Linked DNA regions of Prochlorococcus marinus str. MIT 9312. Each later gene encodes a partner of the first gene's protein in a complex. Links are inferred from orthologs where the notes say so. Each region holds a gene or a part of one and is shown on either strand. Other genes may lie near its edges. The genes, in order: lpdA and PMT9312_RS02075.

Region 1 (16,182 bases):
AGTAGGACTACTTTGATTTTCATTTAATGGAGAATTTTCATTCCCCATAATATTAATCAATTCTTTATTAACAACTTCTATAAATTTTTGACCTGGGTTTACACCCCTAACCACTTCTTCTCCAATAGCTTTATCTTTTACATCTGATATAAACTCTTTTACTACAGATAAACTAACATCGGCATCTAATAATGCTCGTTTAACTTCCTTCAAGGCATCATTTATATTGTTTTCACTAATTTTTGCCTCGCCTCTTAAACCTTTTACTGCGTCTTCAAAGCGTGATGAGAGTTCATCAAACATTATTAAAAAGTAATTTTAATTATTATAGATGATCTAGAAGTTTATATTTACAGGCCGCTTACAAAATCAACCAACTTCCATGATTTATTAGAAAAACCCAAAATATATTTGACTTTTAGAGGAGTCAACGATGTTTCATTAACAAACTCTCCAGAACTCTTTATTATTCTTTCTAAGTAATTTAATTCAACTAAAACAACTATCCTCGAAGAAGTTTGTGATTCCAAATCTATCTTAATTATTTGGGAATTAATTTCTTTGTATATTCCTTTCTTTATATCATTTTTTCTTTCTTCAATTGTTCTGTCAATCAAACCATTACTAACAATCTTGGAGAGATTAATTTCACTCTTTCCAGCTAAGTAATTACTTTTACTTATAAGCCAAACATTAATTAAATTTCTTATATCTTCTAAAGAAGGCGAGGCTTGATTGACTTCTTTAACCTGAAAGGAATTCTTGGCATTGGGGTTTTTAATAATAGGCTTCAATTCATTTAGAGAGTCTTTTTTGATTTCTTTAATAATTACTTTATCTATAACCTTTTCATTTTTATCTACAGCTATTAAAGGTTTATCCGTAACAGTTTTATCTTGAATTGAATTTTTAAAATTATTTCTTAAAAATCCAATCCCAATACCAAATGCAAATAATATCAAAAACGCATATAGATAAATTAAGTAAGGTGAATTATTATTAAACTCTTGATTTTTCAAAAATTCCCCAAAACTAAACTTTAATTCAGCAATTTTTTCAATTAAGTACCTATAAAACTCTATTGGTTTATTTTTAAATATTTCCTCATTAAATTTATTTTCTTCTAAGTCAAGTTTTTCATATTCTTGTTTTATCCCACCTGGCCAAGGTAATCTCCTTTCATCAGCATTGGCTATATTACTATCAAAAGCATCAGTAATTTTTGTATAAGATTCTTTTTCAATCTGTTGATTCTGAAGATTTGATTTGATTGTAGTTTTATTTGATTTCTTTTCTAATTTCTCAATAAATTCTTGAATTTCCCTATCTTCAAACCAAGAATCTAAATCCACCTCTTTTGAGTCAATATCTCTATAGCCAACTAAAACATCATTCTCTAACCAATTTTTACAAAAAACACATATCGCTTCTAACTTATTTCCTGGATAATTATTAAGCCAATCCCGTAATTTCTCATCAGAACTGCTAGAGAACCTTGCAGATGCCTGATCAATATCTGCCAAAAGCAAGTCTAGACAACCAATAAGAGGCATTGAATCAAGACCTGATAAATTCAGTTTCTTCAAGATTCTCCTGGCTTCAAATAATTTTTCCGGCTTTCTTCTTGAGAAACCAATTGCTGACAAGGATAGAAAAGCTAAAAATCCTGCTTCTAATGATCCTTTTTTTTGTAATTCAAGAAACAAATCAATCTGTTCTTGAACTGTCAAATACGGCTTTATTTGTTGAAAAAAGGCTTCAAATTCTTGCTGATTTAGATAATCTCCATATTCAGATTTATTATTACCTTCCAAGCCACCTCTTTTAATTATTAAATTTTCCAACATAGTTAAGCCTTTTTTATGAGACTCCTGTTCATTTAAATCCCTACTAAGTAGATCTAGGATCCTGTAAGGAAGCAGAGCAACCAAGTCTTCTTCAAGTTCTTTCCTTCTTTCTCCAAGCTTTCCCATTCTTTGAAGAAGTTGTATACCCTCATGTAAAAAGTCTGCAGCGTTTGAATAGGATCTAAGCTGTTGTTCTTGAATTGCAGAATCTCTAGCTGTTAAAGCAGCCAATAAAGTTAAATCAGCTTCTCTACTACTTCCTAAAGCTGGAGTTTGTGGCGGCTGTAATGCTTTTCTTGTGATTTTAAACGCTTCTTTTGGGGAACCCGATTCCCAAAGAAGTATTAATCCTGCCACTTCTCTATTTGAGGAAAACTCCAGTCCAGATGCCCCATTTAATAACAAATTTTCGTACTCTCTCCTACTTTCTGGATCTGTAAGTAAATCAGCAGTTAGGCGAAGCAACTCCGATCTTTGGGTTAAAACTTCGTAAGTAAAACCTTCATCAGGCGTTTTGTCCAGCCGTAATTGAAACGCCCTTAATATTTCCTCAGAGGTTGCAGAGGGGCTTACGCCAATTAAACGAAAATGGTCTAAAGGGAGTTCCAAACAATTATCCTATTGAAAATTCTTAGACAAATTTTATCAAGTTAAAAATTTTTTTCATAAGGTCTTATAGACTTTTAAAAAAAAATAATGAAAATCGCCCTTCACAGCTTAGAATGTTAACAAATCAAAACTTCATTAAGGTATTTTTCTTGGAAACACATGTAGAGAGAATCTCAAATCTTCAAGACATAAAAAAAGCCAAATTAGATCGAGAAACCGGATTATTTCTTTATGAAGACATGACGCTTGGTCGAAGATTCGAAGATAAGTGTGCAGAAATGTATTACAGGGGGAAAATGTTTGGTTTCGTTCATTTATATAACGGGCAAGAGGCTATAAGCACGGGAGTAATTGGTGCTATGAGAAAGAAACATGATTGGTTTTGTAGCACTTACCGCGATCATGTTCATGCACTAAGCGCTGGTGTTCCCTCCTTTGAAGTAATGAGTGAACTTTTTGGTAAAGCTACAGGTTGTAGCAAAGGCCGAGGGGGGTCCATGCACTTATTTTCAAAAGAGCATCACTTACTAGGAGGATATGCATTTATTGGAGAAGGAATTCCAGTAGCTTTAGGTGCAGCCTTTTCAAGTAAATACAAAAAGGAAGTTGCTGGCAATAATAGTAGTGATTCTGTAACTGCAGCATTCTTTGGAGATGGGACTTGCAATAATGGGCAGTTTTTTGAATGTTTAAATATGGCCCAATTATGGAAATTACCCATAATTTTTGTTGTTGAGAATAATAAATGGGCTATTGGTATGGCTCACGATAGAGCCACTAGCAATCCTGAAATCTGGAGAAAAGCCTCTGCTTTTGGAATGCATGGCGAGGAAGTTGATGGGATGGATGTATTAGCAGTGAGAGGAGCGGCACAAAGAGCAATTGAGCGTGCTAGAGCGGGAGAAGGGCCCACACTTTTAGAATGCTTGACTTATAGATACAGAGGACATTCTCTTGCAGATCCAGATGAATTAAGGTCTGAAAGAGAGAAAGAGTTTTGGAGTAAAAGAGATCCCATTAAGAAATTAGCCCACGAAATTATTAATGGTAAATTTGCAACGGAAGAAGAATTAAAAATTATTGAGAAGAAAATTGATACCGAAATATCTGAGTCAGTTAAAAATGCTTTAGAAGCACCTGAACCTCCTTCACAAGAATTAACTAAATATATTTGGGCTGAAGATTAGATTAAATCCCACTGGGTAATTTTCTGGTTAAATTTCTTAATTTTCTTAATGCCTTTAGTTCAACTTGTCTAACTCTTTCCCTAGAAACTTCTAATAATCTTCCTATTTCAGCAAGAGTATGTCTTTCATTCCCATCTAGCCCAAACCTTAATTTAAGAACATGTTGCTCTTGCTCGCTTAGATGGCTTAACCACTTCCCAAGTTGTTCTTGATGCATTTTCTGTTCAACTTTATCTAAAGGCTCTTCAGTATTACTATCTGCTATTAAATCACCTAAAAAGCTCCTGCCATCATCACCATTAACTGGAGCATCTAAACTACTTGTTGATAAAGCTTGTCTTAAGACAGAATCTAATTCTTCAACATCAATATCCATTGCTTCTGCAATTTCAATTCTGCTTGGCATCGCACCAAGTTTGTGAGCTAATTCCCTACTAACTTTTCGTATAGCGGCTAATCTTTCGCTTAAATGAACTGGTAAACGGATTGTTCTTGATTGACAAGCAATTGCTCTTGTCATACTTTGTCGGATCCACCAAAAAGCGTAAGTAGAAAACTTATATCCTCTTGTAGGATCAAATTTTTCAACAGCCCTCTCCAAACCAAGAGATCCTTCTTGAACTAAATCAAGAAGTTCGAGTCCTTTGCCCTGATATTTTTTTGCGACACTGACAACTAATCTTAAATTAGCTTTCATCATTCTCTCTTTAGCTCTTCTACCAATTTTTATTATTCTTTTTTGCTGCGTTGTAAATTCTTTAATTTTTTCATTTAATTGACCATCCTCGGTGAGAATCATCATTTTCTGAACTTGATTGCCCAATTCAATCTCTTCAGCAGGAGTTAACAAAGGAACCCTACCGATATTTTGCAAATACCAGCTTATCGGATCATTACCTCTTCTCTTTGGTGGTTCTGCTGGAACTCCTAATGTTGAAACCATTTTATGACCTAAATCAAGGTATTAAAACTTTCCTACATTTTTTTGAAAATAGCGGAATATTTAATGCGCGCTTCAGATTTCATGTAATATTTGTTTATTTATGTGTTTAAAACTAAAAATAACTCTCTTAAATTGTTTCTTTCAAGATATTTGTCTCGTTTTCCTATTTCTCATTAGTTTAGATAATTCATCACCAATTGCAGATGCATTTGATCCCTTTTTACACTTTGATGCAGCAAATGAATGCAAAAGTACATATTTAGCAAAAAATTCGGTTGTTATATTTCTACTAAAGGTTAAATCAATCGCAGAACTGCCCGCCACAAATCCAGATAAAAGATCACCCAATCCTGCTCTGGCTGTCTGAGAATCGGTTCCAAAAAGTTGCCATGCTTTTTTATTGTCAGCGACTGTGCTATTAGCTCCCTTTAACAAAACACTTATATTAAATTCTTTTGCTGCATTAAGAGCTATTTCAACATTAGTCTCACCTTTGATATTAGGGAATAACCTTGAAAACTCTTTGCTATGAGGTGTAATCCATGTTTTGAATTTCCTCCCTAAAAAAAATTTTGATCCTAATTTAGATTCCGAGATTCTATTGAGTGCATCTGCATCCAAGATCAATAATCCTTCAAAACTCAAAAGATAGTCTTTTGATTTTTCCCAATCATCACTATCAATTCCTATCCCTGGACCTACAGCTAATGAATCAAATGCACTTAAATCAATATTCTTTAATGCACTTAATAAAGATGCATTTCCATTTTGATTAGATTGCATAGTTCCTTTTAAAACTATTTCTGGAGCAACTTGCCAAATAGATTCAGCAACCAAATCTGGCAGGACAGCAGAGATAAAACCTGCTCCACTTGATATGGCCCCTTTTAATGCTAAGTATGCAGCGCCAGGATATTTTTCACTCCCGGCGATTAATAATGTTCTTCCTCTTTTATATTTGTTGGAATTTTTTGGTAGAAAAGGTAAATCAATATTTTTTAAATCTTTGTAAGTAACCTTAAAAATCTTTTTTTCAACATTGGACAATTTACTAATAGGTACCCCAACATCAATATGGTTCAATTCTCCAATAAAAGGTAGAGCAGAATCTAGCGTTAACCCAATTTTATTAAGACCTACAGCTAAAGTATAATCTGCCTTTACTGCATCATCAAAAACAGGCTCTCCTTTATCAGGACATAATCCTGTAGGAATATCAATACTTATTACCTTGCCATATTTGTTATGAAATTTCTGATTAAATAATTTAATTAATTTAATATCAACTTTTCTTGTTTGATTGTTACCAAAAACAGCATCAATCCAGAGTTCTTTCCCATTCGCATCGGGGGCCTCTTCTAATTTTGTGACACCAATAGATGTAAGATAATTAACGTGGTCAATTGTTAATGTTTTTTTTATTGGGAATGGACACCATACCTTAACTAAATATCCTTGCAAAAAAAGCTCTCTAGCTATTACGGCACCATCCCCGCCATTATGCCCAGGACCTATTAAAACAGTTATTCCATTCTTTAGAAGAGGTTTCCTTTTTAAAAGCCATCTACTAATTTGGATACCAGCTTTTTCCATCAATGCTGCTTGGGGCATCCCATCAGAAAACATTTCTTTCTCTAGTATCAACATTTGCTTTGAATCAACAATTAAATGTTTTGAGTCAATTGTTGGCCATATAATTTCGTTCATAATTAGTACAAAGCAATTGAAGTACTGTTCAAAAATTTAAATTTCCATGTTAAAGACACAAAAGGATAAAAAATTAGAGAACAATTTTTCTAATAATAATAAAACTAAAAAGAAGAAAAATATTATTGTAGGTCTTTCTGGTGGCGTAGATAGTTCCCTTTCAGCTGCTCTTCTTGTAGAAAGTGGCTGGGATGTTGAGGGACTAACTCTTTGGCTAATGAAAGGACAAGGCTCCTGTTGTTCTGAAGGATTAGTAGATGCTGCTGGCCTTTGTGAAGATTTAGGAATTAATCATAAAATAATAGATTCAAGAGAAATTTTCGAAAGAGAGGTAATTAAAAAAACTACTGAAGGCTACGAGAAAGGATTCACTCCACTTCCATGTTCGATGTGCAATAAGAATGTGAAGTTTGAAGAGATGCTTAATTACGCAATAAACAAAAAAGACTTTACTCATATTGCGACAGGACATTACGCAAGGATAAAAAAATCATCTTATGCTGAAACACTTGATTACAAGAGCTTTGTATTTAAGGACTTCCTTCTGCTCAGAGGTACTGACGAGAACAAAGACCAAAGTTATTTTCTTTATTCTCTTTCACAAGAAGTACTAAGCAGATTAGTATTTCCTCTTGGTGAAATGAAAAAAGAAGAAACTAGAAAGGAAGCCCTGAGATTAGGCCTTAGAACCGCTCAAAAACCAGAAAGTCAAGATTTATGTTTAGTTGAGCATTATGGATCAATGCAGAGATTTATCGACAAACACATTGAACCCAAAGAAGGAGAAATAATACATGTAAATGGGAAAGTCCTAGGCACTCACAATGGTATTCATCACTTTACAATAGGCCAAAGAAAAGGTTTGGGCATTGCTTGGCCTGAACCATTATATGTAAAAAGTTTAGACAGGGTAAAAAACATTGTTTATGTGGCAGATAAAAGTGATCTATTTAATAGAGAAGCAATAATTAGTAAGGTTAACTGGGTTTCAATAGAAGAACCTAAGCAAGAGATAGAAGTAGAAGCACAAATCAGATATAGAAGTCATCCAGTAAAAGGAACTTTAATACCTATGAAAAATTCAGATAATCCAGCGAATACATTTAAATTAATTTTTGAAGAAAGTCAAAGTTCGGTAACGCCCGGACAAGCTGCAGTTTTTTATAAAGGGGAAATTTTATTAGGTGGTGGATTAATTAATTAATTAATTAATTAATTTTCCAAAAGATATTTAATCCCATAAAAAATATAAACAAAATTAAAATAGGGTTATCTCCAAATTTTGTATAGAAAGTCTTTTCGGATGAAAAATTAGGGAACACTATTTCATTTTGCTCAACATTTAAATCTAGCATTTGAATTATTTTTCCATCATCCTGAACCAAACCCGAAGGGCCTGTGTTTGATACGAGTAAATTATTTTTCTTATTTTCAATACTTCTTAACCTAGCCAAAGAAAGGAATTGATTATACAGCTTAATTGGATAGGGATCTAAATTTGCTACAGTAATTATTAGTTTTGCACCGCTATTAATAGCCTTTCTTATTTTCACTCCATCACTAATTTCGTAACAGATAGCTACTGCTAATGGGGGTGTAAATTTAGGATCGAAAAATCTTGAATCAGAGCCTGGTTGAATTCCTCCTACTGCAGATAATCCTCTTGAAAAACTATTTAGAAATCTAGGTATTTTTTCACCTAATGGAACAAGTCTATTTTTATCTATGAAAGAGGTAAAAGATTTATCTCCAATTTGAAATCCGAGTAAAGAACTTCTCAACTCATTATCTAAATTTCTGAAACCTCCTACCAAAGTATTAACCTTAATGCCTTTAGAAAAATAAAAATTATTAGATAGAGTTCCTTCAGGAGCAACAAGTAGTTTTGCTTGATTGGCTAAAGCATATTCTTGAGCTATAGATTGTTTTTCTTTAATAAACTCATCATCTATTTTTAATTTTTCTCTAGTTGGGATATTTGTTTGCCAAATAGCCACAGGAAATTCAGAATTTCTTTTTATTGGATTTGTTAGGGCCCCAAATAAATGTAAGAAAACAATTATCAAAAGTCCAAAAATAAATATTTTTTTAAAATGAAGTTTTCTTCTCCATCTACCGTGACTTAAAAAAATCCAAAACCCAATCAATATTTGTAATACGCATAAACCACTTGCACCAATCCATCTTGCCAAAACAGCAAGATAAATATCTCCTGGGATAAGACTCTCTCCTAAACCTATCCAGAAAAAAGGTGTTTGAGAAAGTATCAATTCACCAATCCCCCAAGTCAAAGATAAAAAAAATACTTTTATGGTTAAAGGCATAATTTTCATTTTAAAAACATCCTCTCTCCAGAGAATCATTTCAACTAACAGCCCCCATAAATAAACTAATAACCCACCCCAAAAAGCACAAAATAATAATATTGAAATCGCAATTATTAAACTTGCAAACCATGAAAACCCGAGCCATGTTAATGGATGAAGATCATATAACCATGAATGACTTATCAAAACAAAGAAAAAACCCCACCAAAAATTTGCTATTTTTCTTTCACTTCCCTCCCATAAAATAAATAAAGATATCGGCATAAAAATCAGCCAAAAGTGAGTTGAGACTGAAATTCCTCCTAAAATCCCACCTAAACAAGGGTAAAAATATTGTCTTAAACTTTTAATTTGAGTCTGGATTAACAATCTAAAATTACGAAATTAAATTTATAATCACGCATTTATTGTACCTTTATTCTGTAAGATTAGTTTTAGTAACTTTCAAAATTTAAGTGAAAGAAGTCTTTATTAGTTTTGCGGTTTTTGTTTTTTGTGTTTCATTAACTCTTTTCAGTCAATTTAATTCACCACAAGTTGTTAATGCTGCCGAATCAGAAACTCAGTTAATTCAAAAAACACCTGTTGCAAAATCATCAAATGTTTCAAATAATAATTTATTTGAGCTAGACCCATCAGATCCAAATCCTATACTTTTCGCTATGGCAGAAGAAACACAATCAGAAAGCAATTCAAGGACTACAGAAAGTGGTCTAATTATTTCGGATATCGTAAATGGAGAAGGAGATGAAGCTAGTGCTGGGCAAACAGTTACAGTAAATTATACAGGAACTTTAGAAGACGGGACAAAATTTGATACCAGTATCGGTAGAGCTCCATTCAGCTTTCCCTTAGGTGCTGGACGAGTAATAAAAGGTTGGGACGAAGGTGTCGTAGGCATGAAAGTTGGAGGCAAAAGAAAATTAACAATACCTCCGGAACTTGGATATGGATCAAGAGGGGCAGGAAATGTTATACCCGCCAATGCAACTTTGATATTTGAAGTTGAATTATTAAAAGTCAATTAAATTAAGTAAGAAAAGTATTTAAGACTTTTCAATTTAGTTAATCGCCAAGTAATATATATACAACACCAAATATTTGAAATGTTAAGTAAATTCATCAATTCTTTTCTAGATAAAAAATCCCCAATGACAGTCCATGCTCACTGTGATGGTCCTTGTGGTGTTTATGATCCAGCATCTACGAGAGTTGCTGCTGAAGCAGTTTTATCAATGACAAAAAAACTTATTGCACTAGAAGTTCCTTCTAGTACTGATTCAGCAGAATGGGCTACATACAGTAATACATTTTCTAGATATGTTGCAGTTAAAGAAGAGCAAGCAAAAGAAACAAAGAAAGAAATTCTAATTTTGTGGACAGATTACTTTAAACCAGTTCATTTAGAAACTTATCCGGACTTACATGAAACTATTTGGAAGGCGGCCAAATTATGCAGTGCATGCAAAGTTAATATTGATTTAGCTCAAGCTGAAGAACTCATGAGTTATGTAGAAAAGATTCATAATATTTTCTGGGCTTCAAAAGGAAGATCAGACGCTTTTGTAAAAGCTAGTTAATCAGAATTATTTTCAAAAGTTTTTTTGATTTTATTTTATTTTTCATAGGTTTAAGAAAAACCGCGATAATAGCTGGTGACTCTATGTTGCCCTCCCTAAAAGAAGGAGATATCGTATTTTTTAAAAAATATAAAAAGAATAAATCAATACTAAAAAATCGACAAATAGTTATTTTTAATCATCCACTTAAAAATAAAAACCTAATTAAAAGGATAAATTCAGTGAATCAAAATAATATTGAGGTTCTTGGCGACAATATTGAATTTAGCGAAGATAGTAATAAATTTGGATTAATCAATAACGAAAAAATAATTGGGATTGTCACCTCTAAATTAATTATTCCTAAACTAAAAAATTTTTTAATTCAAAAAAACAGAAGCACTTCTTTGAATCCAAAATAATCCCAAAGAAAAGGAAAGCCCTCCTGCTATAGCTTTTAATCTTTTAATAAATTTTTGACTTGCTTTAAAGGTGGTAAAAGATATTAAACAAGTAAAAAGATTCATACTTGTTAGTGAACCAATCAAATATGAAATCAAATATAAGCAAGCACTTGTTAAAGGTAGTGCTAAAGCAGGAAGAACTGCAAGAAAATGCGAACCTCCAGCTATACCGTGTAGCAAGCCTAAACCTGTCAAAGCATGTGAGTGCTTATTATTATTTTTTTGTTCCTTAACATGAAAGTGAAAGTGACGATGGGCAATTCCATTCTCATGCTTATGGGAATGAGAATGGATACTTAATTGAAAAGAATTTTTTATAGCAAATACTCCAACAATTAGGAGAGAAATTCCAACTAGGAATTCAGCAAAATTGGAAAATTTGTTTAATGGCGTAATATCCTTAATAAAAATCGCTATAAAAGCTAACAAGAGGACTCCTGAAGAATGTCCTAAGCCCCATGAGAAACTATTTTTAAGAGCTTTTCGGGGATCATTAATCGCTGCTGGTGCCATTGCAATTAGATGATCAGCGCCACTAACAACATGCACAAATCCTGCAACTATACCTGTTAAAATTACAGTCTGCATATATATTCAGTACAACTCTGTTTAATTAATTTTATAGCACGATTTGAAGTCAAAATTAAATTGAATTAAATAATTTCTTGAAAGATTTTTCAATATCACTTTCTCTCATAAAAGTTTCACCAATTAATACTCCCTTGATCCCAATAGATCTAAGCGATTCTAAGTCTTGGGCACAATTAATTCCAGATTCACTAATGGGAAGAATATTTTGTTTTAAAAATATATCTGCATATATATGCATCAATTCTATCGATGTTTTTAAATCCGTTTTAAAAGTCTTTAAGTCCCTATTATTTATTCCAATCAAATTAAAAGATTTTAACTTTAGTATCCTTTCTAATTCATTATCGTTATGGACTTCAACAAGAACGCTCATCTTTAAATTATCAGCTATTTTCTTTAGATAAATTAAATCGTCATCACTTAAAATCGCAGCGATTAATAATATTGCATCAGCACCAGATACCCTTGCTTTATAAATCTGATAAGCAGAAATAATAAAATCTTTGCAGAGTAGAGGGAGATTAGTTGATTTCCTTACAGTTTCGAGTATTTCATAACTACCTTGAAAAAACCTTTTATCGGTAAGTACTGAGATACATGATGCTCCTAATTCTTCATAACAAATTGCTATGTCTTCAGGGTTAAAATCTTTTCTAATAACTCCTTTACTCGGACTAGCTTTTTTTATTTCAGCAATTAATCCTGGTTTTATTTTTGACTCCAAGATATTTTTATAAAAATCTTTGGGATCTGGAAGGTTTTCAATCTTTTTGATGAGATCTTCTAAAGAAACTATTTTTTTAAAATTCTTAATTTCAATATCCTTGTGCCATACAATTTCTTCTAGAATATTTTTTGCTTGTGCTTCTCTATGAGGCACGGCATATTCTAAATTTTCTACCCTTACTGTTGGATTTGGTGGCCTGCGTCTTATCTCCATTAATTATAGGGATTATTTTATTTGAGAAGCCGCTTGTTTATATGCGACCTCAACCACTTCACTAAGAGTGGGATGAGTATGAACTTCTGTAGATAATTCAATTACATCTTGGTTCCTTGAAATAGCGTTCGAAATTTCTTGAATTAAATCAGCTGCATGTAACCCAAAAATATGAGCACCTAATACTTTCCCATTATCTTTATTGAAAATCAACTTTAGCAATCCATCACTCTCCAATTCAGCCAATGCTTTTGAATTAGCCTTAAAGAAACTTTTGACAACTCCCAAAGTAAAATTTTCTTTTGCAGATATCTCTTTAGCTTCTGCTTCAGAGAGACCAACTGAACTTATTTCAGGATGAGTAAAGGTTGCTGCAGGGATACTTTTATAGTTAATTTCGACGTTACCACCGCAAATATTATCAACAGCAATAGTACCTTGCGCTGCAGCTGTATGGGCAAGCATTAGTTTGCCTGTTACATCTCCAACAGCCCAAATGTTAGGTATTATTTCATCACCATTCTTAACCCTCATTTGATCATCTATAGGAATGAAACCTTTTACTGTTTCTATCCCAGCCGACTCAAGATTTAAGTTATTACTATTAGGACTTCTGCCAGTTGCAACTAATACGGCATCAACTTCTAAAGTTTCTACAACTTCTTTAGATTTTGCATCTGTCAGTTCTATTTTCACAGGACATCCAGGTGTTATTTTTGTAGCAAAGACATTTGATTTTGTGTCTATATCTCTAGCTTGAATAAGATTCTTCTTAGCAATTTTTGTAATGTCTGGATCAAATGTTGGCATAATATTTTCCAAAGCCTCAATCATGGTAACTTCACAACCTAGCGCAGTATAAACATCAGCAAATTCCAATCCTATATATCCGCTTCCAATAATAGCTATCCATCTTGGAAGCCACTCAAGTTTAACAGCATCATCACTAGTAAATACAGTCCTATTATCCAAAGTTATTCCACGAGGAACAAAAGGAGAAGAACCAGTTGCTATAACAATATTCTTACATGTGAAGATTTTATCAATTCCGTTTTTATCTCTTACACCTACTTTTTGATTTCCTTCAATTCTGCCAATGCCCAAAATAATTTCAACTCCACTCCTTTTGAGAGTTTTTGTTAAATTTTCTCTAACATTTAAAACTAAATTATTTGCATGATCTGCAATTTTTGATCTTTCAAACCTTACTGGGGAAGCATGAATACCAAATTTTGCTAAATGTTCATAATCAGCAATTTCTCTGACTTTTCCACTTGCAGCCAAAAGAGCTTTAGAGGGGACACACCCCTTGTTAACACAAGTGCCTCCCATGTCAGAAGATTCTACTATTGCGACTTTCAGTCCCTTACCAGCAGCATGTTTAGCGGCATCAAAACCTCCATATCCTGCTCCTATTACGATTAAATCAAAATCAAAACTTGAATCAGTCACTTTTTATCTACGTATTAGAGGTGTATGCGACTCTTTTTCGTTCTAGTAATAATGGAACTGCAACGCAAGCCACATTTAATGATTCTACAAGCTCACTATGCGGAATTGTAATTGTTTCATTAAAAGCTTCTTGAATTTTTTTATGAATACCTTGACCCTCATTACCCAAAATCAAGGCAGTAGACTTAGTCCAATCAATTTCCCAGTAGGGTTTTGAAGATTTTTTTGAACTTTTATTATGGCTACTAGTAGTAAAAATCTTAAATCCTACATTTGATAATTCATACAAAGACTTGCATAAAGAATTTAATATTTCTTCTTCAGTTCCATCAAATCTTAAAAATGGCAGATGAAAAACTGCGCCAGAAGATGCCCTTAATACCTTTTGGCTTAATGGATGGGCACCTCCAGCTAAAAGAATTGCATCAACGCCAGCAGCTAGAGCAGTTCTGAAAAGACTACCCATATTCCCAGGATCTTGAATCCTTTCGAGAACAAGAACAAAATCATCTTTAATATTAAATTGATAATTAGGTATTGATGAAATCTCTACCAAAGCTGCTATCCCATCTGGATTAATCGTTGAAATCGCAGATGCTAAGACTTCCTCTGAGACAATATTTATTAATGACGGTTGAAGCTTTTTGCTTAGATTTTCATTCTTTCTTAGCCATTTTTCGGTAACTAAAATTTTGGAGGGAGTTTTTCCAGACTTCAACAATTCTTCAATGAGATGAGTACCCTCTATGCAAAAAAAATCTTGTTCTTTTCTAGAGAACCCTCTTTTAAAGGACCTAAATCTTTTAACTAGATTATTGTTTTTACTAGTTATTTTTAAAAAAGTATTTTCTATGAGTAATTTAAATAATTTGTTATCAACTACATTTTAATTACATTAATATTTTGATCAATTATTTATTAAATTTTTATTTCTTAAGAAATTAAAAAGTAAATTTTCACTTTTGTTTAATATTCATGACGTTACATAGGGTGGACTTAATATTATTAGTTTGTCATGATAAACCTAATAAATTAAGTCTTAATGATTTGCGGAAGCAAAAAGAAGGCATATCTTAAATCGCAAAATTTAAAGATTCTTGGCCAAGGCAAGTTAAATGGAATAGTTAAGATAAATGGCGCGAAGAATTCGGCCTTAGTTTTATTGGCATCATCATTGCTAACTAATGAAAAAATAATACTTGAAAATATTCCTTATCTTACTGATATTGAGAAAATGGGAAATATCCTAAAAAATTTAGGAGTTAATTTAATTGATAAAAATGACCAATTAGAGATAGATCCAACAAATATTTCCATTAAAGAACTTCCATATGAACTAGTTAATGGATTAAGAGCTAGTTTCTTTTGCATAGGTGCACTATTAACTAAATTTGGAGAAGCTCAAGTACCCTTACCAGGTGGATGCAATATTGGATCAAGGCCAATAGACGAGCACATTAATGGACTCATCGCATTAGGCGCAGACATTATTATTGAAGAGGGAATTGTCAAGGCAAAGATAAGGGGAAACAAAAATAAACTTCATGGTACTCATATTAAATTGAAGTGTCCAAGCGTAGGAGCAACTGAAACTTTAATAATGGCTGCATCTTTAGCGGAAGGAAGAACTACTATTGAGAATGCTGCAAGAGAGCCTGAAATTCAGGATTTATGCCATATGCTTAATAAAATGGGGGCAAAGATTTACGACTCCGGTAAAGAAACAATAATTATTGATGGTGTTAATAAGCTAGGTGGTTGTACTCATAAAGTAATTCCAGACCGAATAGAAGCTGGAACTTTTCTAATAGCTGCTGCTGCAACTTCCTCTTCAATAACAATTTCTCCTGTGATCCCTCATCATCTTGAAGCTGTTACTAATAAGCTTCAAGAAAGTGGGAGTAAAATTACTATTAAAGGTAATTCGATTTCAATCAAGAGTAAGGAGATTAAAGGAGTAGATATTGAAACAGCTCCTTTTCCAGGATTTCCTACTGATTTGCAAGCACCATTTACAGCACTAATGACAATAGCAAATGGTGAATCAAAGATCACTGAAACGATTTTCGAAAACAGAATGAATCATATTCATTTACTTAATAAAATGGGTGCCCGTATAAAACTAAATGAAAACGTAGCTTACATTAAAGGTGTTAAAACACTTAATGGGATGGATCTAATAGGCTCAGATTTAAGGTCATCAGCCGCATTAATAATTGCTGGAATCATCGCAGAAGGTACTAGTAATATCTATGGTTTAGAACATTTAGATAGAGGTTATGAAAATTTTGAATTAAAACTAAAAAAATTAGGTATTAAAATAACTAGGGAGTTTAATAAAAGTACTTTTGAGGAGAATGAATTTAAAATTGAACCTAAATCTGAAGACATTTCAAATCTTAGAGCAGCTTAGTCAGAAACAAAGAAATTTTAAATACTAAGTAAATTAATTCAAACGTAAGCAATATTGATTAGTGAAATACAACCTAAAAATAAAAATAACAAAACTAAAAAGCGATTAGACCAATTTTTATTTAAACCACTAAACTTAAAATC
Region 2 (16,116 bases), 930 kb from region 1 along the record:
AATCTTTTTCATGATGATGCACGAAAGTTTGAAGTGGCCACCTCTTGTATTCCTTTACTTGCAGGGCTGCGCACTTCTTTAAATCTTTTGGATGAAGAATACCCTGAAAAAGAAAAAAGCGAACATATTAAAAGGTTAAGTGAAAAACTTTGGGATGAATTAAATCAATTAAAAGAAATTGAATTAATTTTAGACAAAAAATACTTAAATGGGATAGTTAGTTTTAATATCGAAAATCTTGAAAATAAATATGAATTTGTAAAGAAACTTGGAGAAAAAAAAATTTGGATTAGAGTTTTAGAAGATCCAAAATGGTTTAGAGCATGTGTACATCAAATGACTACAGAAGCTGAGATTGATTTGCTTGCTAAAGAAGTAAAAAAAATATTGACTTAAATATCTATTGATATAAAGAAAAAATTTAGTTTACCAAGGTATATCCGAGCTGTCCCATGCAATAAATTTTCCAGAAGATGCTGGAGTTTGATTTTTAATAATATTGATCAAAAATTGGGAAGATTTTTCTTTACTAAATAATTTATGCTCTGGAACAAATTTATGAAAAGGTCTAGATAAATTTGTATCTACTGTTCCTGGATGAAGTAATGTAATAGTAGCCTTTGGGAAACGTCTTTCCCACTCAATACTTAAAGATTTAAAAAACTGATTTTGGGCAGATTTTGCAGCTCTATATGAATACCAACCTCCGGTTTGATTATCTCCAATGCTTCCCACTCTTGCACTTATACTTGCAAAATTAAAATCAAAATCTTTTGGTATAAATTCTTCAATCGCTTTAGCTAATAAAATAGGAGAAAAGGCATTTATTGAAAAACTTTCCATCATATTTTTTATATCAAGATGTTGTAATCTTTTTTCTGGTTGAAGAGAATTACTATGAAGTCTACCTGTAGCATTAACAACTAACCTTAATTTTGAAGGATGATTTGATATTTTATTTTTCAACTGCAAAAGGGATTGAGAATCCTCTATATCTAATGCCCAAAAAGGATTAAATTCACTTTTTCTTCCACACAAAACAACATCTAAATCTTTTTCACTTTCATTCAAATCTTTAGCTAGTTGTGTTCCAATTCCACCTGCGCCTACAACTAAGGCTAAGCCTTTCATTTTATTAAAAATAACTCCAGTGATTCTAAGAAAATTTTCTTGTGATTTGCGTAAAGATCTTTCTTATTTGATAAGGAAATTTTATTGAGATTTATTTTTTTCTTTTAATAATTTATAAGCTATTTTTCTATCATCAAAATTAATAACTTTATCATTGAGAATTTGGTAGTCTTCATGTCCTTTTCCTGCAATTAAAACAATATCTTTTTTTTTAGCAAATTTAATAGATTCATTTATTGCTTTAAATCTATCAATTTCAATTGTTATTTTTTCTCTTTTTTTTATGCCCATCAAAATATCATTTACTATCTTTTGGGGTTCTTCTGATCTTGGATTATCTGAAGTTATAAAAAGTTGATCAGAAAACTCTTCAGCTATTGATCCCATTAAAGGCCTTTTACTACGATCACGATCTCCGCCACAGCCAAAAACAGTTATGAGTTTCCCTTCACAAAGTTTTTTAATTGATTGCAAAACTTTTTTTAATCCATCAGGAGTGTGGGCATAATCAACAATTACTGTTGGAAGAGATCTTGAAACGTCATTATTATCAATTTGTATTTTCTCCATTCTCCCAGGAGCACCAGGGAAAGATTGTATTAATTTTGATAGATCTTTTAAAGAAAAATTAAGTTTATACAAAATTGTTATTGCTTGAATCGCATTCATTAAATTAAATTCACCGACAAGTGGAACAAAAAGTTGAATTTTTTCCCTAGGTGTATGAAAAATACAGGTGGAACCAATTTCAGTAAATTTCTTATCTGTTACGAAAAAAAAATCATCACTTTCAAATTCACTTTCAGTAATCTTTGTAGAGACTAATAAAGATCTTTTTTCAAGATCAGATGATAATTTAGATATCCAATGGTCATCATGATTTAATACACAAATGCCATCTTTTTCATTTAAGTAAGGTGGGAAAAATAATTTTCTTTTTGTTTGAAAATATGATTCCATATCTGAGTGATAATCAAGATGATCTTGAGTTAAATTAGTAAAAATAGCCGCCTCAAATTCGCATCCTGATATCCTGTTTTGAGCAATAGAATGAGAACTTACCTCTAATATCGCGAATTCAGATTCTGCCTCAACAGCAGCATTTAATTTCTTTTGGAGTTTATCGGCGAAATCAGTTGTATGAAGAGCCACTTCTGAAAAGCCAGGCCATCTATTGAGCAAGGTCCCAAATAATGCAGTCTTTTTCCCTAATTTTTTTAAAAGATATTCCAATAAAAAAGTAATTGTCGTTTTTCCATTTGTACCCGTAACACCAATAAGTTTAAGTTTTCTTGAAGGCCTATTCCAAAACTCAGCGACTATTTGACCAAAAATATAATCTAAATTATCCTCTATAACCAAAATCCTTTCTCGATCAATAGATCCAATTTTCTCTTTTGCAGCAGACCCAATAATGGCAGCCTCTGCACCATTTTCAATTGCCTCAATACAATATTTTCCTCCATCAACATTTAAACCAGGCATACCTAAAAATAAAGTTCCTTTTTGTACTTCTTTAGAGTTAAAAGAAATATTATTTATTTCATGATCGATTAAATCTAATGAAGGAATAATTCCTACCAAATCTAAAAGTTTATGTAATTTTATAGATCTCATATAAAAAAATTATTTCTCCAGGATGGTACTAATATTTTTTTGAAACCAATTCTTTAATTGATCATCTTTTAATCTTGGAGAAATGCGAGGCAATTCTATAATCTCCTCGGACCTAATTCTTTCAACAGCAATAACAGGTACTTCATAATCATATTTTTTATATTTATCTTTATATAAATCGACCCTATCAATATCAATTTCTTTAAGCTCCTCTAGATTGGGGAATAACTCATTAAGATTTATTTTTGCCAGTTTGTTTTTTAATGAATCACAAAGGCAACATCCCTGCCTAACAAAAATAAATATTTTCATTCATTTAGTCAGGAACAGGGTCACATCCACAGGGAGTTAAAGGATGACATCTGCTTAATCTTCTTAAAGTTAACCACCCTCCCTTCCAAGGACCATGTCTAGTAATTGCCTCATATCCATAAGAGCTGCAACTTGGAATAAATCTGCATCTTGGTCCGAAAAAAGGTGAAAACCACTTTTGATAAAAAGAAATCATAAAAAGAAGTATAGAAGTAATTGATTTATTAATGGTTTTGAACACTTTAATGATGTAAAATACTATTTCCAGTAGTAATTAGTTTAATTGAATTTAATCAATTATCCAATTTATTGCAAATTTCTATTTAATTTAAAATTATGTCAAGATACCGCGGCCCCAGGTTAAGGGTTACGCGTCGCTTGGGAGAACTACCAGGTCTCACTAGGAAAGCTTCAAAGAAGTCTAATCCTCCAGGTCAGCACGGCCAAGCCCGTCGCAAGCGATCAGAATATGCAATTCGTTTAGAAGAAAAGCAGAAACTCAGGTTTAATTATGGAGTTTCTGAAAAACAACTAGTACGTTATGTAAAAAAAGCCAGAGCGCAAGAAGGATCTACAGGAACAAACCTACTAAGACTTTTAGAAAACAGACTAGATAATGTTTGTTTTAGATTAGGTTTTGGAGGTACTATTCCAGGCTCAAGACAATTAGTAAATCATGGCCATGTAACTGTTAATGGTAAAGTTCTTGATATTGCTGGTTATCAATGCAAATCAGGCGATGTAATCGGAATTAAAGAAAACAAAGCAAGCAAAAAACTTGTAGAAGGTAATATAGAATTCCCTGGTTTAGCAAATGTTCCTCCACATCTTGATTTAGACAAACCTAAATTAACAGGAAAAATAACTGGAAAATGCGATAGAGAGTGGGTTGCTCTTGAAATAAACGAACTATTAGTTGTTGAATATTATTCAAGAAAAGTTTAATACAACTTTTCTTTGGATTATTAAATCTCTCGTTTAAAAAATGAGAGATTTAACTTAATTCTTATTTTTAAAAATAATGGGAAATAAGACAAATAATATCAAAAAGCCAGGTGTTAAGACCTTATCTATTCACCATGGGGAAACATTTGCAGAAGACACGGGATGCATTATGCCTCCTATTTTTTCTACATCTACTTTCAAGCATGGCAATAAAGAAAGTTTCGACTACACCAGATCAGGAAATCCCAACTTTAAAATTCTAGAAAACATACTTAAATCAATAGAAGATTCTAAATACTGTACAGTTTTTGGATCTGGAATTAGCGCGGTAACTGCAATTACATCAACACTAAAATCAGGCGATAAGATACTCTGCGAATCAAATCTTTATGGTTGTACAGTGAGGATGTTCGAAAAAATTTTCAAGAAATTTGGGGTAGAAGTTTTATACACAGATTTTACAAATAAAAATAATATTAAAAAGATTTCAAACTTCGCGCCAACTTTGATATGGCTAGAAAGTCCAACTAATCCACTTTTAAAGGTGCTTGATATTAAGGCGATTTGTGATGAAGCGAATAAATTGCAAATACCCGTAGTTGTGGACAACACCTTTTCTACAGCCCTTATTCAAAAACCTTTGGAACTTGGCGCAACACTATCGCTTGTAAGCACAACAAAATTCATTAATGGACATAGTGATGCACTTGGTGGAGCAGTACTTACAAATAATGAGATATGGAATAGTAAGATGCTTTTCTCTCAAAAAGCCCTGGGGCTTCAACCATCTCCTTTTGATAGTTGGCTCATTACTAGAGGAGTAAAAACCCTTCCTTTAAGAATCGAACAACAAACTCGAAGTGCAGAATTAATTTCTGAAGAATTAGAGAATCATAAAATAATTAGTAAAGTAATTTATCCTTTTAATCAAAAACACCCGCAATTTAATTTAGCAAAATCTCAAATGATATCTGGAGGTTCGATGATCACCCTAAAATTAAATTTAAATAAAGAGGATACTTTTAAATTATGCAAGTCTCTCAAATATTTCTCGCTAGCTGAAAGCCTTGGAGGAGTTGAAAGTTTAATTTGTCACCCGGCAACAATGACTCATGCTTCTGTGGATGATAAAACGAAAAATCTACTAGGGATAGATGATGCCCTTGTCAGATTATCAATTGGATGTGAAGATGCAAACGATTTAATCTCGGATATTTTATTTGCTTTAAATAAATTTTGAAAATTGAGAGATTTACTTAAAAACCCTATATGGAAAAATTTAGAGTTAGGATATTCTATTCCTGATAGTATTCATGCCGTTTCTGTAGCATTACCAACTTGGAATGATGTAATAAATTATGAGGAAAAAAATCAAGAATGCATAAAATTATTGAAGTCCATCTACCCACGTTTCGGGCTAAACCCCATAGTGAAAAGATTATGCGAAAAAGTAAAAAAAGAAAATTACTACAATAATAAAAGTATCTGGCCATATCCGAATGAAAGCATAGCTTTTAAAGCTAAAAAATACATTGATAGGAATACTTCTGAACAATACTCATTTATAGAAAAAAGACATAATTTAGCTTTTTTAATAACTGAAAAGGAAGGAAGTATTTATGCAAAATATTTTTGGCAACATACTGGTCTTGGTATATCTTCAAGATATGCTGCGGTAGAACTAGGCCTTGAATATAGACCTCCAAAATCTTACGTAAATGAATGTTATCAAAGAATAAAAAATAGAATCTCTAAATCTACAAAAATAAACTCTAATGATATTCACTTAACTTCATCTGGAATGTCTGCATTGCATACATCATTAGAAATCATATATAAATTATTTCCAGCTAAACCAACACTCCAAATTGGTTTTCCATATGTAGATGTACTTAAATTACCAATGAATATCTTTTATGGAGCCAAGTTAATTACAGAAGAAAATTGCACCGATATTGAATTAGAAATCAAAAGAATAAATCCATCAGCATTAATTATTGAACTACCAAGTAATCCAATGCTCAAATGTGTAAACATTAAAAAAATTTCAAAAATAGCAAAAAGATTAAATATTCCTTTAATCGTTGACGATACAATTGGTTCAAATATAAATATAAATTCCCTAGAACATGCAGATATAGTTTTTACTTCACTTACAAAAATTTTTTCAGGTAGTGGTGATATTCTTGCTGGATCATTAATACTAAATCCAAAAAGCAAATGGATTTATCAGTTTAGAAATGCATTAAAGGAAATTAATCTTCCAATACTTTCAGATGGAGATATAGTTTATCTTGAGAAAGTTAGTAGAGATGTAAATCAAAGAGTTTTTGAACAAAATAAAGCATGTTTAGAATTAAAAAAAAGATTAGAGAACCACAGTGAGATTAAAAATATTTTCCATCCTGAAAATTGTCCAAATTTTAATTCTTTACTTACTTCGGATGGAGGATACGGCTGCTTATTATCATTTGAATTAAATGGAGGATTGAACAAAGCTAAAAATTTTTATGATTCTCTACAAATCTCCAAAGGGCCTAGTTTAGGAACAAAATTTACTCTTGTTTGTCCTTATGTTTTACTTGCTCATTATGATGAGTTGGATTGGGCTGAAAGTTTTGGTATACCCCCGCACCTTATTAGAGTATCAGTTGGATTAGAGGACCAAGATCAATTATGGGAAACCTTTTCTGAAGCACTAAATAATTTCTAAATTCCTAGTATTTACCGTATAGAAACTTATATACTCTTTTTCTGAATAATAGTTAGTATTAAAATATATTTTCTCAATATATAAATGGCAAGAATTTATGAGGACAACAGTTTTGCTATTGGAAACACTCCATTAGTAAAATTAAAATCAGTTACTAAAAACGCAAAAGCTACAGTACTTGCAAAAATTGAAGGTAGAAACCCTGCTTATAGTGTCAAATGTAGGATTGGCGCAAACATGATCTGGGATGCAGAGAAAAGTGGGAAGCTTACAAAAGATAAAACGATTGTTGAGCCAACTTCTGGAAATACAGGAATTGCTCTAGCTTTTACTGCTTCAGCAAGAGGTTATAAACTCATCCTTACAATGCCAGAATCTATGTCAATTGAAAGAAGAAGGGTTATGGCAGTGTTGGGGGCTGAAATTGTTTTAACAGAGGCTTCTAAAGGTATGCCTGGAGCAATAGCTAAAGCCAAAGAAATTGCAGAAAGTAATCCTTCTCAATATTTCATGCCTGGTCAATTTGATAATCCAGCAAACCCTGAAATTCATTTCAAAACAACTGGACCAGAAATCTGGGATGATTGCGATGGTGAAATTGATGTTTTAGTTGCAGGGGTTGGAACTGGCGGAACAATTACAGGGGTTTCAAGATATATTAAGCAAGAGAAGGGTAAAAATATTACTTCTGTAGCTGTAGAACCATCGCATAGTCCTGTTATTACACAGACAATGAATGGGGAAGAGGTTAAATCTGGACCACATAAAATCCAAGGAATAGGAGCAGGATTTATTCCTAAGAACCTAGACTTATCAATTGTTGATAAGGTTGAACAGGTAACAAATGACGAGTCAATTGAGATGGCTCTTAGATTAGCAAAAGAAGAAGGTCTATTAGTTGGAATATCTTGTGGAGCTGCTGCTGCTGCTGCTGTTAGATTAGCTGAACAAGATAAATATGCAGGAAAAATTATTGTAGTTGTTCTACCTGATTTAGCAGAGAGATATTTATCATCAATTATGTTTAATGAAGTTCCAAGCGGAATCATTCAAGAACCAGTCAAAGCTTAAATCTATTTTTCTCCAGTAATGAATCTGGTGAAATATACATAGCATCGCCATAAGAGAAGAATCTAAATTTTTCTTTTATGGCTTTTTTATACAAATCTAATAATCTTTCTCTACCAATCATTGCACTTACTAATAGTAATAACGAACTTTTAGGAAGATGAAAATTAGTTAATAATCCATCAACTACCCTAAATTTATAACCTGGCTTAATTACTAAATCTACATACTTTGCTATGGGAATAAAGTCATTAATTTCGTGAGAATAACAACTTTCAAGAGCTCTTACGCTAGTTGTCCCAATAGCAATTATTCTTCTATCTGTTTTCTTTATTCTTTTTATTTCCTCCACTACTTCCTTATTAACACTTACCCATTCTTTATGAAGTTTTAAGTTAGTTAAATCTTCTTGATCAATTGGTTTAAATGTTCCATAACCCACGTGCAAAGTAATCGGCAAGATTATTACACCTTTTTTTTTTAGATTGGAAATAAGACTTTTGCTTAAGTGTAAACCAGCTGTTGGGGCAGCAACTGCCCCTGGATTAATTGCATACTCAGTTTGATAACTGTTCTCGTGAAAAGATTCTTCCTCGGAATTTTTTATATAAGGAGGGAGAGGAATTTCCCCGTATTTATCAAGAAGGTTATTCATTGAATTGAGATCAGTTATGTTTTCCGGAAATTTAATAAATCTCCCTCCAGTTTCTTCATCAACCCCATCAACCATCAAATTAATATCTTGTTCAGAAGGGGATTTTAATTTTAATTTTCTATTTATTTTTAACTTTTTTGCAGGCTTTGCTAAACATAACCAAACACATTCATCGGATCTTTCTAAAACTAATAATTCGACTAACGTCCTATTTTCTAATTCAACCTTTAACCTTGCCTTCATTACTTTAGTATTATTTACAACCACAAGATCGCCTTCTCTAAATTCATCTAAAAGATTCTTGGTAAATTTATTAGTTAAGCAGTCCTCTTCTAAAACACTATTTCTAACTATCATCAATCTTGATTCATGCCTTATTGCAGAAGGTTTACTAGCAATTAATGAAGGATCAAGAAAGTAATCATAAGCTTCAAGCTTATAATCTCTTTCTTCATTATTAATTTGAGAAATCAATTAAATTTAAGATACAAGTGTCTCTGGCTCATTTTCTATCAGGGAAGCCAAATCTTTTAAGAATGAAGCACCATCAGCTCCATAGATCACTCTGTGATCAGCGGTTAGATTTACTTGCATAATTTTTTTAACAGATATTGAGCCATCACTATTAGCAACAACAGTTGGTTTCGATGATGCTATCGCTAAAATAGCACCAGTACCTGGGGGTAGAATTGCGTCAAATCTATCAACTCCAAACATACCAAGGTTAGATAAAGTAAAGGTTCCTGTTGAGTACTCATCAGGTTCTAATTGTTTTGATCTTGATCTTTTTACCAAATCTTTCCATTCCCTAGATAATTCAAATAAATCAGTATTGCAAGGTTCTTTTAAAACTGGAGTTATTAATCCGCCATCTTCCATTGCGACGGCAACAGCAATATTAATATTTTCTGGATAAGAAATTCCATTTTCTGAAAAACTTGAGTTAACTTGAGGATGTTTCTTAATTGTCTTTGCAACTGCCTTTACTAGTAAAGCAGTCATAGTGACTCCATTTTGTTTTACCTTTTTGTAGAAATTATCTAATTTATCTGTGTTTATAGAGTATCCCACCCTAAAACATGGAATATCCAAACTAGACTCCATATTTTTATTTACCGCTTTTTGAAGAGTATTAAATTGCACTGTTTCTCCAGGATTACCAAAACTATTTCCTGATGTTTCTGGTTTACTTTCAACTTGTAAATTTGCACCAGGAATACTTGCAGGAGAACTACCCTCTCCTATCCATGGAATAGATACAGGTTGACCATTAGCTTTTAAAATATCATCTGCTTGAATTCTTCCGTGAGGTCCAGATCCGTGAACTTTTGCTAAGTCAACACCCATTTGAGAGGCAAGTTTTTTAGCTCTTGGAGATGCAATTACCCTTGAAGAAACATTACTTGTAGCAGCATTAATTTGATCACTATTAAAAGATGGGGCTGACTTTTCACTCTTTAAGACGACTTCTTTTTCTTCTTTTTTAACATTTTCATTATGTACTTCCGGTTTTTCTTCGGTTTTATTGCTTACCAATTCAAGTTTATCCGAACTAGAAACTTCGGGTTGATTTCCTTTATTTTGTTCTTTAACAGAAGCTATCTCATCCTCATTTTCTACAATAAGACCTATAGTTTCCCCTACTGGTGCAGTGCTACCAGCAGGCATTAAAACTGCTGCAAGATATCCATCTTGAAAAGATTCAACATCCATATCTGCCTTATCAGATTCAACAACTAGGACAGATTCACCCCTTTCAACCTTATCTCCAGGATTTTTCAACCATTCCACAATCTTGCCCTCTGTCATGGTAGAACTCAAGGCAGGCATGAATATTTCGTGAGACATAAGAAAATTGTTATTGCATAAGTTTTAAAAGATTTCTATCAAACTTTCTAAAGTTTTTATGATTTAAAACCCTTTAAACTCTTGATTTAATTATACGAAATCATGATCACAGTGGGAACTCTTAAAACTTAAGAAAGTAATAATTTAGATCGTATATAAATTTACAATTATCTTAATGAGGATTTATTTTTATTAGAGATACTAATTCTTTTCCCTAATTATTATCTATAGATTGAATAACTCCGTCTTTAACAGTAATTGAGACTTGCATTTTTTCAATAAGATTGTCGCCCACAGTGACATCACAGAAACTATCAACTTGTCCTTGATCAACAATTTCATCCATCTTTAATTCGCGAACTTGACTCTGTTGTTGAAGAAGATTTCTTTTCTGTTCTTCAATTTCATTTCGTTTTGCTGCTACTTGTTGTTGCACCTGACCAACCTGTTCTTGAACCCTTGGATCTAAAGGATTAACCGACTGGGATCTAATATTGTTTACTATTTGCTGCCCCTCCTGCTCAAGTTGTGACAATTGCTGGTCAATGTTTGAAATTGCTTTGCTTAATTCTTTTTCAGCATCCTCCTTCCAAGTTGGCGTAACAATAGCTTTAATAGCTATGGAGCGTTTTATCGATATTGAGTTTTTTGTTTCCATAAAAAATAAACTTACTTTCTAAATATAGATAGAACAGATCAAATTTTCTTACTAAATTTGTTTTCATACATATTTTCTATTTGTGATGAATACTGTTTTTCTATTTCTTTTCTCTTTTGTTTAAGAGTTTGCGTTAACAAACCATTTTCCAAAGTAAAAGGATCTACAAAATAACAATCTAATATTTGTTCTTCTGTTCTTGCTCCTAATCGACCTTTAAGCAAATTATTAATTTGCGATTTAAAAAATATACCAATATTCTTATTCAAGTTTAATTTTGATAGGTCTTCTTCCAAAAACTTATTTTTAACCAATTCAACATTAGGAACTACTAGGGCTGTTAAACATTTCTTATCTTGCCCCACTAGTTGAACCTGATTAATAAATTCAGAACTAAGGATTTCGGTCTCTAGAGGATTAGGTTCTATATTTTCACCACTGGAAAGCACGATTGTATCCTTAGCTCTTCCTGTTATAAAAAGAGAACCATTTGGTATAAGAAAACCTAAATCACCAGTATCAAACCAACCATCTTTTGATAAAACATCTTTTGTAGCTAAATCATTATTAAGATAACCTTTCATTACTTGTGGTCCCTTTACAAGGATCTTTCCAACTTCTCTAAACTTCAAAATCTTTTTTTTATCCTCATTCACTATTTTTATTTCTGTAAATGCTAAAGGCTGACCAGATGATCCTCTAACATTTAATTCTCTTCTCCTACAAGTTAATACTGGACTGGTTTCTGTCAGTCCGTATCCAACTAAAACATCTATACCTAAAGATTCAAAAAAGAGATCCACATGTTCTGGCAAAGCGCCTCCTCCATTAATAGGAAATTTCAGTTTTTCCCCACATAGTTGTCTTAGAATATTTGGCCATAAAAACACACTAGACAACTTATGAAGAGGATATCTACCAAGCACAGAAAACAGTAAGGGGATTTTTGCTATGAAAGTTGTTTGAAAGATATCCAAATTTCTTATCTTTCTAAGACTTATTTTAAAAACAGAACTATTACTTATCAAGAACTTAATAAGTTTTTGCTTCTTAGACGGCATTTTTTTTAGAGCCTGAAAAAAACCATCATGAATCGCCTCCCATAGTCTTGGTACAGTGGCCATTACAACAGGTTTGATTTGTGTAATATCATCCTTAAGAAATTTTGGGATTGTATAGTATTGAGTACAACCACATGAAAAGAAGAAGTATTCAGCGCTTCTTTCATAAGAATGCCAAATAGGTAAAACGCTTAATACAGAAGTGCCAGGCCCTGGATCAGCGATATGGGCTAAATTAATTATTTGATGTAAAAAATTTGCATGTGTTAAGGGCACACCTTTGGGTTTTCCTGTTGTCCCAGAGGTATAAAGAATAGTAGCAACGTCATCAATGCTTAAATTACATTTTTCAGTAATTTTATTTTGAGAATATTCTTTTTCTCCTTCACTTATAAATTGACTCCAACTTATTAAACTTTCAAATTGTTCATCTTCTAAATTTATGATGAATTTCAGTCTTTTTTTTAGTTCTTCTTTTTTATTTAACTTTAGCCAAGTCTCCTTAGATTGAACTATTAGTCCTACTGAATTAGAGTGCTCCAAAATATAGTCAAGTTCTATTGAAGGAGAATTAATACCTCTTACTGCATTAATAGCTCCTAAACGCATTAAGCCCTGATCTGCTATGAGCCATCTTGGAGAATTTTCAGATATTAAAGTAACTACATCACCTTTTACTAACCCATAATTTTTAAAAGAAAAAGAGGCTTTTGTTATTAAATCAGCTAGCTCAGAATAAGAGAATTTTTCTTTGTATTTTCCTCTTAAATCATAAACAGCTAGAGTATCGCCACATTTGAATTTTAAATTTTCCCAAATTTGATCTATATGATTAATATTCTCAATATAATCTCTATTTTTAGCAAATTTATCTTTTTCATAAAAAGATTTAGCTGAAGGCCAATACGCAAAATTACCCATATTAAATTTATTTAGGAATTTTGATTTCTATTTTGATACAAAATCAAAATTAAATTCTTCCTGAATGATTTTTTTAACAATTTTCTTGACTTCTTTAATATTTAAATTTTTATTGTAATCTATCATATTTGCCATTAAACAATTCTCAATTCCGCAAGGAACAATTTTATTAAAATTTTCTAATTCGCAGTTAAAATTAATTGAAAATCCATTTATCGTAATCCATCTTCTACACCCAATTCCAATTGAAGCAATTTTCTTATTTTCTATCCAAACACCGGTAAAACCCTTTTTTAAGTGACAATCTATATTAAAATTTCCAAGAATTTTTATAATGATTTTTTCAATTTTTCTTAAATACCAATTTAAATCTTTATTAAAATTTTTCAAATCTAAAATTAAGTAAGTTACTAATTGGCCAGGCATATGACAAGTAACCTCACCGCCTCTATCAATTTTAAAAACATCATATTTTTCATCATTCAACGAAAATAGTAAATTATCGTAATTAGATCCCCTACCCAAGGTATAACAGAGTTGGTGCTCACCTATCCAAATAAAATCAGGGTTTGAGTTATCTAAAATTAATGCCTCCTGATATTCTTTTTGCAATTTATAAACATCATTGAAACAAGAAATATTATCAGGTTGTTTAATTATTGCTGTTCTATTAACCATATTTAAGTAGATTTAGAAAGTAAGTAAATATTTTTAGATTTGTTATGAAAATTTTAATCCATGGAAAGAATCTTGAGCTCACTGGAGCATTAAAAGAATATACTCAGGCAAAGATAGAAAAAGCAACACATCACTATAAGGATATCGTGAAAGAAGCAGACATACACCTTTCAATAGAAAAGAACCCAAGTGTCTCATTGCAAACTGCAGAAGTTACTATTTTTGCAAATGGTACTGTAATTAGAGCTGAAGAAAAAACTGAAAATCTTTACTCAAGCATTGATTTAGTTTCGAATAAACTTTGTAGAAAATTGCGTAAATACAAAGAAAGAAACTATAAAACAAACTATATTAATCAATTTAAAAATAATGAGTCTTTCCCAATTGAAAGTGCGGATTCAAACGTTTTAGATAAAACTTTATTTAAACAAGGAAGGGAAGCTAGTCTGCCTGAGCCATCTATTAAAAATAAATACTTTGAAATGAACCCAATTTCATCAGAAGAAGCAAGAAAACAATTAGATCTAATTGATCATGATTTTTATGTTTTTCGAAATAAGAAAAACAATGAACTTCAAGTTATATATAAAAGAAATCATGGAGGTTATGGACTCATTCAATCTAAATAACTTTAAATTTAAATGCCCAATATTGAATATGAATTAAACGAGAAAATTCATGCGATTATTATTAACCCATACCTCACATGGGATGATTTCTGTGCAAATTGCGATTTAATAAAAAAATATAATATCAAGAATATTTCTACTTCTCTTAATTATTTATCTGATTTAAAAAACTGTTTAAGTAATTACAGCGCAAATATAAACGCGCTCATTTCTTATCCTTTAGCAGATATGCCAGTTTCATTTATTGAAGAATTAGTTTGTTTTGCAAAAGATAAAGGGGCAAACGGAATTGAGTATATCCCAAACTTTATCAATTTATCCAAGAAAAATTCAGAAACTTTTGCTGCTGAAATTGAGCAAGTTAAATTATCCGGATTACCAGTTACATTAATCATAAATAAATCAAAACTAGAAGAAAAAATTTTGTATAATGCTATAGACATATTTCTAGAATTAGGAATAAAAAATTTTCAATTCGGAGACGGATTTGGTCCTCCAACTACATTTAATGATGTAGCAGAAATTTTAAAAATAACTGGCAACCAAAATCAAATTAAAATTGTAGGTGGTTTTAGAAAACTAAATCAAGTTATTGATTTGTTGGATGCTGGAATTAATTTCATAGGGACTTCTAATTTTCGTGAGATATTCGAAGAAGTAAAAGTTATTTAAATGTCCGGTTCTGGTGAGTGCAGATTAAAGGGTCTCTGTATTAAAGCTTCTCCGCTAGGCGAGAATGATAGATTAATTACTATCCTCACAGATGAGCGGGGGATTGTGCGATTAGCAGTACCTGGTGCTAGACGTCCAAAAAGTAGTCTTGCAGCAGCCACTCCCTTAAATTATTTAAGTTTGCAGATTTTTGGAAAAAGAAATCTTAAATCTGTACGGCAAATTAAAATATTAAAAAGCTATGCCGGTCTAGGGAAAAATATTGAATGTCTTGCAGCCGCGCAAGCAATAACAGAATTAACATTTTTATTAGTTGGTAATGATGACGAGCAACAAAACTATTTATCTTGTGTTCTTGCTCATTTAGATAGGATTTATTTATATGAAGTTTCTAAAGAAGAGGATATTAAAATGCTCTGTATTAGTATTCAATCTTTAATCCATCTATTAGCCATCGGAGGAATTAATTTACCAATTCATCATTGCTGTAAAACTGGAGAACCAATAATTCCTCCTTTAGGAAATTGGGAATGGAATTGTTATTATTTGCCAAATGAAGGTTTTTCATCAATAGAAGATCCTCAAAGTAATCTAAAAATAAATGCATCTGAGGTTGCTTTATTACAAAGACTTCTTTTCCCCGAATTACCAATAAAATCTAATGGAGAGTTATTGGGACCTAAAAAAGTCTGGCTTAAAATATTATTTATTATTGAGACTTGGATCTCTACTCAATTAGAGAAGGATCTATCTTCACTAAAAATGTTGAGGGAAATATATAGTTAGCATTTTTATGAACATTAATAAATTTAAAAATTATGATCATGGCGGGTCTGACTGTTAACTTTATAAATAGCTAATTCAATTAATGTGGTTCATATTGCCTGGCTGGGTAAAAAATCGCCTTTTTGCGGAAATGTAACTTATGGTAATTCAACTACTAAGGAATTGAAGGCCAGAGGACATAAAATTAGTTTCATCCATTTCGACAATCCTTCTAATTCAAATTCATCAAAACCATTATTTCTTGCAAATGATCCTGATGTAAGCCTTCCATATTTAATTAAGTCTCAAATTTATACAATACCTTCGCCAAGAGCAGAAAAAGAGCTAAGGCTATCATTGGAAAGATTAAAACCTGACATAGTACATGCAAGCCTAACTTTATCTCCTTTAGACTTTAGACTTCCAGAACTTTGTAATGAAAT

What was found.
Region 2: the proteins of lpdA (region 1) and PMT9312_RS02075 are in contact, whole or in part, in a crystal structure (PDB 1EBD), measured with the Geobacillus stearothermophilus proteins. The link is inferred for Prochlorococcus marinus str. MIT 9312 from one-to-one orthologs. Residues at the interface, in WP_049624544.1 of Geobacillus stearothermophilus: Pro340, Ser341, Asp344, Tyr345, Arg403, Asp406, Val408, Glu431, Ala432, Gly433, Asp438; in WP_033016211.1 of Geobacillus stearothermophilus: Ile130, Ala131, Met132, Pro133, Arg136, Arg140, Glu141, Asn155, Arg157.

The regions. Positions count from the first base shown.
Region 1 is NC_007577.1:1,295,785-1,311,966, forward strand. What follows is about bases 11,407-14,298. They hold lpdA (dihydrolipoyl dehydrogenase), read right to left. Parts: upstream 13,627-14,298; coding sequence 12,187-13,626; downstream 11,407-12,186. Other genes in these bases: trpC (indole-3-glycerol phosphate synthase TrpC), read right to left, coding at 11,407-12,174; PMT9312_RS07200 (TrmH family RNA methyltransferase), read right to left, coding at 13,634-14,298. Also shown: ffh (signal recognition particle protein), read right to left, coding at 1-303; PMT9312_RS07140 (IMS domain-containing protein), read right to left, coding at 351-2,456; pdhA (pyruvate dehydrogenase (acetyl-transferring) E1 component subunit alpha), read left to right, coding at 2,570-3,643; PMT9312_RS07150 (RpoD/SigA family RNA polymerase sigma factor), read right to left, coding at 3,645-4,586; PMT9312_RS07155 (bifunctional ADP-dependent NAD(P)H-hydrate dehydratase/NAD(P)H-hydrate epimerase), read right to left, coding at 4,728-6,293; tRNA 2-thiouridine(34) synthase MnmA, read left to right, coding at 6,340-7,497; PMT9312_RS07165 (apolipoprotein N-acyltransferase), read right to left, coding at 7,502-8,989; PMT9312_RS07170 (FKBP-type peptidyl-prolyl cis-trans isomerase), read left to right, coding at 9,076-9,648; sodN (superoxide dismutase, Ni), read left to right, coding at 9,727-10,200; sodX (nickel-type superoxide dismutase maturation protease), read left to right, coding at 10,209-10,601; PMT9312_RS07185 (hypothetical protein), read right to left, coding at 10,560-11,231; more of trpC, read right to left, coding at 11,287-11,406; more of PMT9312_RS07200, read right to left, coding at 14,299-14,479; murA (UDP-N-acetylglucosamine 1-carboxyvinyltransferase), read left to right, coding at 14,669-16,039. UniProt on the Escherichia coli protein: Lipoamide dehydrogenase is a component of the glycine cleavage system as well as of the alpha-ketoacid dehydrogenase complexes.
Region 2 is NC_007577.1:373,739-389,854, reverse strand. Bases 8,106-10,931 are described here. They hold PMT9312_RS02075 (dihydrolipoamide acetyltransferase family protein), read right to left. Parts: upstream 10,290-10,931; coding sequence 8,922-10,289; downstream 8,106-8,921. Other genes in these bases: PMT9312_RS02070 (YlqD family protein), read right to left, coding at 10,504-10,931; queA (tRNA preQ1(34) S-adenosylmethionine ribosyltransferase-isomerase QueA), read right to left, coding at 8,106-8,915. In the rest of the region: PMT9312_RS02125 (aminotransferase class V-fold PLP-dependent enzyme), read left to right, coding at 1-396; PMT9312_RS02120 (SDR family NAD(P)-dependent oxidoreductase), read right to left, coding at 427-1,131; PMT9312_RS02115 (UDP-N-acetylmuramoyl-L-alanyl-D-glutamate--2,6-diaminopimelate ligase), read right to left, coding at 1,213-2,748; PMT9312_RS02110 (glutaredoxin family protein), read right to left, coding at 2,758-3,060; membrane protein insertion efficiency factor YidD, read right to left, coding at 3,065-3,301; rpsD (30S ribosomal protein S4), read left to right, coding at 3,397-4,005; PMT9312_RS02095 (trans-sulfuration enzyme family protein), read left to right, coding at 4,082-5,245; PMT9312_RS02090 (PLP-dependent transferase), read left to right, coding at 5,249-6,718; cysK (cysteine synthase A), read left to right, coding at 6,803-7,789; more of queA, read right to left, coding at 7,779-8,105; more of PMT9312_RS02070, read right to left, coding at 10,932-10,947; PMT9312_RS02065 (AMP-binding protein), read right to left, coding at 10,986-12,929; lipoyl(octanoyl) transferase LipB, read right to left, coding at 12,957-13,607; hpf (ribosome hibernation-promoting factor, HPF/YfiA family), read left to right, coding at 13,652-14,236; PMT9312_RS02050 (deoxyribose-phosphate aldolase), read left to right, coding at 14,249-14,908; DNA repair protein RecO, read left to right, coding at 14,909-15,694; PMT9312_RS02040 (glycosyltransferase family 4 protein), read left to right, coding at 15,779-16,116.